One region of the Variovorax rhizosphaerae genome, then DNA from elsewhere that is predicted to be linked to it. Evidence: riboswitches for the same ligand, from Rfam matches in the RefSeq annotation. Region 1 holds a riboswitch; the other holds the start of a gene.
The links. Region 1 has a riboswitch for S-adenosylhomocysteine ahead of metH (methionine synthase). Riboswitches for the same ligand answer to the same signal wherever they lie in the genome.
Positions count from the first base shown of each region.

Region 2: another riboswitch for S-adenosylhomocysteine. It lies ahead of ahcY (adenosylhomocysteinase); the one in region 1 lies ahead of metH (methionine synthase).

Region 1 covers NZ_JBBKZT010000001.1:129,989-134,118, reverse strand. The annotation lists gene WKW82_RS00540 (SH3 domain-containing protein) at 1-578, shown strand, start outside; gene WKW82_RS00535 (LysR family transcriptional regulator) at 783-1,691, opposite strand; gene WKW82_RS00530 (PACE efflux transporter) at 1,786-2,226, shown strand; S-adenosyl-L-homocysteine riboswitch at 2,235-2,348, shown strand; gene metH (methionine synthase) at 2,374-4,130, shown strand, end outside.
Region 2 covers NZ_JBBKZT010000004.1:394,784-398,913, reverse strand. The annotation lists gene metF (methylenetetrahydrofolate reductase [NAD(P)H]) at 1-247, opposite strand, end outside; gene WKW82_RS11030 (TlyA family RNA methyltransferase) at 263-1,060, opposite strand; gene ahcY (adenosylhomocysteinase) at 1,071-2,510, opposite strand; S-adenosyl-L-homocysteine riboswitch at 2,578-2,647, opposite strand; gene WKW82_RS11020 (hypothetical protein) at 2,744-3,379, shown strand; gene WKW82_RS11015 (peptide chain release factor 3) at 3,625-4,130, shown strand, end outside.

The sequences.
Region 1 (4,130 bases):
GCGACATCGTCCTGCCCGACGGCTTGCGCGGCTGGGCCGCGGCGACGCGGCTCGACTACCCCTACGGCGGCGGCTACGTGCCGCTGGCGGGCTACGGCGCGGTGATCGGCGTGCCGATCGTCGCCTTCAGCATCGGCAACTACTGGGGCAACTACTACCGCGACCGGCCCTGGTACAGCGAGCCACGCTGGTGGGGCGGTCGTCCGCCCCCGCCGCCCGTGCCCGGCTGGCGTCCGATGCCGCCTCCGCATGCGGGCTGGCAACCCCGGCCACCGGGGCCGGGCTTCGTGCCGCCGGTGCGTCCTCCCGGTCCGGGCTACGGGCCGCGGCCAGATTACCGTCCGCACCCGGGCCCAGGCTACGGGCCGCCACGCGACCCGGGCTACCGGCCGCCGCACCCGGGACCGGGCGGCGGTGGCGACCACCATCGTCCGCCGGGCCCGCGCCCGCCCGGCCCGGACCGCCCGCATGGCGGCCCGCCGGGGCATGGAGGGGGAGGCCATGGCGGTGGTCATGGTGGCAGTGGCGGCCACCACGGCGGCGGCCACGGGGGTGGCGGGCCAGGCGGCCCGCGCTGACACCACCTCGCGATCAAGCGCAGACAAGGCGGAGCGCCGCAGCCAGCGCGGTAGGAGGGCACGGCAATTTCAACGCCATTCGCTACAGGACGGCACGGCAATTCAACGCAGTTCCGCGTTGGATCGCAAAGTCGGATGCGGGCCACACCGGGGCGCTTGCACTGCCAGTCGCCTGAGCGCACTCGGCGGCGGAACCTCGGCCTTTCAGACCACCGGTGCCGCAGCGTCCTTGCCCGCCTTCTGGATCAGCGCGATGAAGCGCTGCGCCCCCAGCCCAAGCGGCCGTTCGCGCGACCACACCACGTCGACCCACAGGTCCAGCCCGTTCGACAGGTTGTCGAACACGATCTCGACGAGCGCGCCGGTCGCGACATGCGGCTGCGCGAAGGTGCGCGGCAGCCAGCCCCAGCCGAGCCCGGCCGTGATCAGGCTCAGCGCGGCCAGTGCGTTGTCGGTGCGCCAGGTGTGCCTCGCGAAGACGAAGCGCGGGTCGCGCGAGGCCAGGTCGCGGCCTGCCACCACCACCTGCCGCGTGTTGACCAGGTGCTGCTCGCCGAGCCGGCTGCCGGCTGCGACATAGACCGGGTGCGTCGGCGCGATCACCGCGACCAGGACTTCGCTCGCCACCTCCTGGAAGCCTTCGCGCCCGTCGATGCTCGGCCGCTCGAAGACCAGCGCAAGTTGCGCGCGGCCGAGGTGCAGCATCTCCAGCGCGTCGGCCTGCGGCGCGGCCAGCACCTCGACTTCGAGCAAGGGATGTTCCTGCGCCAGCGTCGCCAGCGCCGCGCTCCAGGGCGCGGACAGCAGTTCGGGTGCGATGGCCAGCGTCAGCCGGTTCTCCAGCCCTTGCGTGAGCCCCAGAGCCTGCACCTGCAGCGCCTTGAGTTGCGCCGCAAGCAATCGCGCCTGCGGCTCCAGCGAGCGTGCCGCCTCGGTCGGCTTGGGCTCCCGGCCGCTGCGGTCGAACAGCGGCAAATCAAGTTCGGCTTCCAGTTGGGCGACCGCCATGCTGACCGCCGACGGCACCCGCCCCAGCGCCCGGGCCGCCGCTGAGAACGAGCCCTTGTCGAGCACCGCCAGGAAGACTTCGACGCTCTCGCTGGTGAAGGCCATGATCTATCAATGAAATTGAAAGAAGATGACTTTTTATATCAGAAATACTCCAATAAAGTCGAGCCACTCCAATCAACCAAGCGGCAGTTTCATCATGCAAGGCATCCAGCGCAAAGTCGTCTATTTCAGTCTCTACGAGGGCTTGGCCATCGTGAGCTCGAGCATCGGGCTGAGCTGGATGTCCGGCGAGCACCTGGCCAGTTCCGGGCCGCTGGCGATGTCGATGTCGGCCGTGGCGCTGGCCTGGAACTTCTTCTTCACCCTGGGTTTCGAGCGCTGGGAGTCGCGCCAGACCACGTCCGGGCGCAGCATCAAGCGGCGCGTCGCGCATGCCATTGGCTTCGAAGGCGGCCTGATCGCGTTGCTGGCGCCCTTGGTGGCGTGGTGGCTCGGCGTGTCGCTGTGGGAGGCGTTCGTGATGGACCTGGTGCTGTCGGTCTACTTCCTGGTCTACACCTTCGCGTTCAACTGGGGCTTCGACCGCATCTTCGGCCTGCCGACCTCGGCGCTGGGTCGCCAGGCGCAAACCGCTTAAAATCGCGCGCTCCCAAGGAGCGTTGCAACAACCCTTGCGCCGAGTGCACCGCGTGCACCCCGCGCGCCGGGCTGTCAGGCTTGGGATTCCCCAGGTCTCATTCGCAACGACGCTCACCTGCTGACCCGATTCACACAGGTGAGTGCCATGTCCTCCACAGATCCAGTCCACGTTCCCCCCATGCTGCTGTCCGGCCTCGAGCCGGTGGCCATCGGCGAGGGCTCGCTCTTCGTCAACGTCGGCGAGCGCACCAACGTCACCGGCTCCAAGGCCTTCGCGCGGATGATCCTGAACGGCCAGTACGAGGACGCGCTGGCCGTCGCGCGGCAGCAGGTCGAGAACGGCGCGCAGGTCATCGACATCAACATGGACGAGGCCATGCTCGACAGCAAGGCCGCGATGGTGCGCTTCCTGAACCTGATCGCCAGCGAGCCCGACATCGCGCGCGTGCCGATCATGGTGGACAGCTCAAAGTGGGAAGTGATCGAGGCCGGCCTGCGCTGCATCCAGGGCAAGGGCATCGTCAACTCGATCTCGATGAAGGAGGGCGTGGAGCAGTTCAAGCACCATGCCAAGTTGCTGCGCCGCTATGGCGCCGCTGCCGTCGTGATGGCCTTTGACGAGAAGGGCCAGGCCGATACCTACGAGCGCAAGATCGAGATCTGCGAGCGGGCGTACCGCATCCTCGTGGACGAGATCGACTTCCCGCCCGAAGACATCATCTTCGACCCGAACATCTTCGCGGTGGCCACGGGCATCGAGGAGCACAACAACTACGCGGTCGACTTCATCGAGGCGACGCGCTGGATCAAGCAGAACCTGCCGGGCGCGAAGGTGTCGGGCGGGGTGTCGAACGTGAGCTTCAGCTTCCGCGGCAACGACCCGGTGCGCGAAGCGATCCACACGGTGTTCCTGTACCACGCGATCAAGGCGGGCATGGACATGGGCATCGTCAACGCGGGCATGGTCGGCGTGTACGACGACCTGGAGCCGACGTTGCGCGAGCGCGTGGAGGACGTGATCCTGAATCGTCGGCCCGATGCGGGCGAGCGCCTCGTCGAAGTGGCGGAGACTGCCAAGAGCGGCGCCAAGGACGAGAGCAAGAAGCTCGAATGGCGCGGCACGCCCGAGGCGCCGCAGACTGTCGGCCAAAGGCTCAGCCACGCGCTGGTGCACGGCATCACCGACTTCATCGTCGAGGACACCGAGGAGGCCTACCAGGCGATCGTCGCCAAGGGTGGCCGTCCGCTGCACGTCATCGAAGGCCCGCTGATGGACGGCATGAACATCGTGGGCGACCTGTTCGGCCAGGGCAAGATGTTCCTGCCGCAAGTGGTCAAGTCCGCCCGCGTGATGAAGCAGGCCGTGGCCCACCTCATCCCCTACATCGAGGAAGAAAAGAAGCGCGACGAAGCGGCCGGCCGCGACGTGCGCACCAAGGGCAAGATCATCATCGCCACGGTGAAGGGCGACGTGCACGACATCGGCAAGAACATCGTGACCGTCGTGCTCCAGTGCAACAACTTCGAGGTGGTGAACATGGGCGTGATGGTCCCGTGCCACGAGATCCTGGCGCGGGCCAAGGTCGAGGGCGCGGACATCGTGGGGCTCTCCGGCCTCATCACGCCATCGCTTGAAGAGATGCAATACGTCGCCGGCGAGATGCAGAAGGACGACCACTTCCGCATCAAGAAGATCCCGCTGATGATCGGCGGCGCCACCACCAGTCGCGTGCACACGGCCGTGAAGATCGCGCCGCACTACGAAGGCCCCGTGGTCTACGTGCCCGATGCCTCGCGCAGCGTGAGCGTGGCGCAGTCGCTGCTCAGCGAACAGGCCGACAAGTTCGTCGGCGAACTCAACGCCGACTACGACAAGGTCCGCCACCAGCATGCCAACAAGAA
Region 2 (4,130 bases), on a different contig from region 1:
CCAGTTGCTCGCGCACCGTTGCCTTGGTAGCGCCGATGCAGGAGAAATGGCTGGCCGCATCCACGCCCTCGGCCAGGATCTCGCGCACGGCATTGAAGGTGCCGGCATGCGTCGAGCCGCCGGCACCATAGGTGACCGAGCAGAACTCGGGTTGCATGGCATACAACTGCTGGCGCACGGCGCGCAGCTTGACCGCGCCTTCTGGCGTCTTGGTCGGAAAGAATTCAAAACTTAGTGGCAGACGCACGGCCTACTCCTGGGTTCACCGCTCTGCGCGAACGGCATGCAAGAAAAATTCGTGGTTCCCGTCACCGCCCTCGATCGGACTGTCGAACCAGTTCACCACACGCAGATCCAGCGCAGCGCATGCCTCCCGCAAACGCTGCTCGACCACCGCGTACAGGGCCGAGTCGCGAACGATACCGCCTTTGCCGACCTGCCCGGGCTGCAATTCGAATTGCGGCTTGACGAGCATCAGCAAATCGCCGGAGGGCGTGAGGAACTGCACGACGGCCGGGAGCACCAGCGTCTGTGAAATGAAGGACAGGTCGCCGACGATGAGGTCGAAAGCGGGTTCAGCTGATGGCTCCGATGTGGCGTCGTCGTCAACGTCATCGTCCGTCAGGTCGGCAGGCGTCAAGGCGCGCGCATTGACCTTCTCGATGGCGGTCACGCGTTCGTCCTCGCGCAACCGCGCATGCAACTGGCCGTGGCCGACATCGATGCCGGTCACGTGCAGCGCACCGTGCTGCAGGAGGCAATCGGTGAAGCCGCCGGTCGACTGGCCCACGTCGAGGCAACGCTTGCCGGACACGTCGAGGCCCGCGACGCGCAACGCGCCTTCGAGCTTGAGCCCGCCGCGCGAGACGTAGCGTGACTCGGCCGCGTCGAGCAGTTCGAGTTCCGCCGTCTCGGGCAGGTCGTCGCGGTTCTTCGCCACGTTGCGCCAGGCGTCGGTGGTGCCGGCATCGCGCCAGCGCAGGCCACCGGCGATCAGGCGAACAGCTTGGGATCGGGACGCGGCCAGGCCGCGCTCCACGAGCAATTGATCAGCGCGCAAGGGGCGCCGATCAGTAGCGGTAGGTGTCCGCCTTGTACGGACCCGCCTTGTTCACACCGATGTACGCGGCCTGTGCGTCGGTGAGTTCGGTCAGCATCGCGCCGACCTTCTTCAGGTGCAGGCGCGCGACCTTCTCGTCGAGGTGCTTGGGCAGCACGTAGACCTTGCCGGCCTGATACGCATCTTGCTTGGTGAACAGCTCGATCTGCGCGATGGTCTGGTTGGCGAAGGACGAGGACATCACGAAGCTCGGATGGCCCGTGCCGCAGCCGAGGTTCACAAGGCGGCCCTTGGCCAGCAGGATGATCTTCTTGCCATCGGGGAAGGTGATGTGGTCGACCTGCGGCTTGATCTCTTCCCATTCGTACTTCTCGATCGACGCGACGTCGATCTCGTTGTCGAAGTGGCCGATGTTGCAGACGATGGCCTGGTCCTTCATCTTGACCATGGTGTCGTGCGTGATGACGTCCTTGTTCCCGGTGGTGGTCACGAAGATGTCGGCCTTGTCGGCGGCGTATTCCATCGTGACGACCTTGTAGCCTTCCATCGCGGCTTGCAGGGCATTGATGGGGTCGATCTCGGTGACCCACACTTGCGCGCTCAGTGCACGCAGGGCTTGTGCCGAGCCCTTGCCCACGTCGCCGTAACCGGCCACGCAGGCGACCTTGCCGGCGATCATCACGTCGGTGGCACGCTTGATGCCGTCGACCAGCGATTCGCGGCAGCCATAGAGGTTGTCGAACTTGCTCTTGGTGACCGAGTCGTTCACGTTGATGGCGCGGAACAGCAGCGTGCCCTTGGCCGACATTTCATTGAGGCGGTGCACGCCGGTGGTGGTTTCTTCGGTCACGCCGATGATCTCGGCGGACTTGCGGGTGTACCAGCTGTTGTCGACGGCGAGCTTGGCCTTGATGGCGGCGTAGAGGATGCGTTCTTCTTCGCTGGTGGGGTTGGCCAAGACGCTTTGGTCCTTCTCGGCGCGCTGGCCCAGGTGCATGAGCAGCGTGGCATCGCCGCCGTCGTCGAGGATCATGTTCGGGCCTTCGCCCTTCGTGCCCTTGGCGCCGAAGTCGAAGATGCTGTGGGTGTAGTCCCAGTAGTCTTTCAGCGACTCGCCCTTGATCGCGAACACGGGCGTGCCGGCGGCCGCGATGGCGGCGGCGGCATGGTCTTGCGTCGAGAAGATGTTGCACGAGGCCCAACGCACTTGCGCGCCGAGGGCTTGCAACGTCTCGATCAGCACGGCCGTCTGGATGGTCATGTGCAGCGAGCCGGTGATGCGTGCGCCCTCCAACGGTTGCGACTTCGCGAACTCTTCGCGGATGGCCATGAGGCCGGGCATCTCGGTCTCGGCGATCCGGATTTCCTTGCGGCCCCAGGCGGCAAGGGACAGGTCGGCGATGGCCTGGTCGACGGTGGAAACGGGGGTGGGCTTGAGAACTGCGCTCATGTGAACTCCAACAAAGCTGGTTTGAAGAATGCCACTGCGTTCGGGGATGAAGACTCACCGCGAGAACAGCGGGTGAGCGTGGTTGCGATAAGGGTCCGAGCCTCACGCCTGTCGGCGCTGCAACGCTCCTCGGAACGGCGGATTTTAGCGCGGCTGGGTTTTGGGTGGCCAGCAACGTTACCCCGATCGTCCTAGACTGCCGATCCCCACTGCCTGTACGGAGACTTCACGCCATGTTGAGAGCCCAGCAGCTTGCCATTTCGTTGGCCATCGCAGCGGCTTCCGCCCTGCCCTTGCTTGTGTCGGCACAAACGCCCGCACAGGTCCGCGTGCGCGGCGTGATCGAACGTGTCGATGCCACGTCGATGGTGGTCAAGGACCGCAGCGGGGAAGTGGTCACGCTGGTGCGGCCTGCGGACATGAACGTCTCGGAAGTCGTGCCGCTCACGATGGCGGACATCAAGGCCGACAGCTTCGTCGGCGCCGGGTCGATGCCGCAGCCCGACGGCACGCAGCGTGCGCTGGAGATCGTGGTGTTTCCCGAATCCGCGCGCGGCACGGGCGAAGGCTTCCGTCCCTGGGACTACATGCCCGAGAGCACGATGACGAACGCCACGGTGTCCACGCTGTCGGCCGCGCCGGCATCGGTGCCGGGCGGGCAGAAACTGTTGCTCAAGTACAAGGGTGGCGAGCAGACGGTGATCGTGCCTGCGGGCACGCCGGTCGTGACCTTCAAGCCGGGCAACCAGGACCAGGCGGCGCTGGTGGTGCCGGGCGCGAAGGTGGTCATCACGGCGCAGGAAAAGGACGGCAAGCCGACCGCGCTGCGCATGCTGGTCGGGCGCGATGGGTTCCAGCCGCCGATGTGACGTTGAAAGGCCTGGGGCGTGCTCTTCGCGGGCAGGCTCTCGCGGCCCGGCGCGCCGCATCCGTCCTCAACTCCGCAGAGGGGAGAAGGATGTGGCGGCACCGTGCAAGTGACCGTTCATGCCCGGGCGGCGATAATCGCGGGTTCTCCTCGACCACTGGCCCGCCGCGCCTCGTGCGCCTCATCAAGGCGACTGCGCGGCTGCGCAAGCCTTGCGGGCCGCACCCTGTCCCTGGAACCCTCTTCGTGTCCTATCTTTCCGAAACCCGCCGCCGTCGCACCTTCGCGATCATCTCCCACCCTGACGCGGGCAAGACCACGCTGACCGAGAAGCTGCTGCTGTTCTCGGGCGCGATCCAGATCGCCGGCTCGGTGAAGGCGCGCAAGGCCTCGCGCCATGCCACGTCGGACTGGATGGAAATCGAGAAGCAGCGTGGCATCTCGGTGGCTTCGTCGGTGATGCAGATGGCCTACCGCGAGCATGTCATCAACCTTCTCGACACACCGGGCCACAAGGACTTCTCGGAAGACACCTACCGCGTGCTGACGGCCGTGGACTCGGCGCTGATGGTGATCGACGCGGCCAACGGCGTGGAAGCGCAGACGCGGCGCCTGATCGAGGTCTGCCGCCAGCGCGACACGCCCATCATCACCTTCGTCAACAAGATGGACCGCGAAGTGCGCGAGCCGCTGGACATCCTCGACGAGGTGGAGCGCGAGCTCGGCATGGCCTGCGTGCCGATGACCTGGCC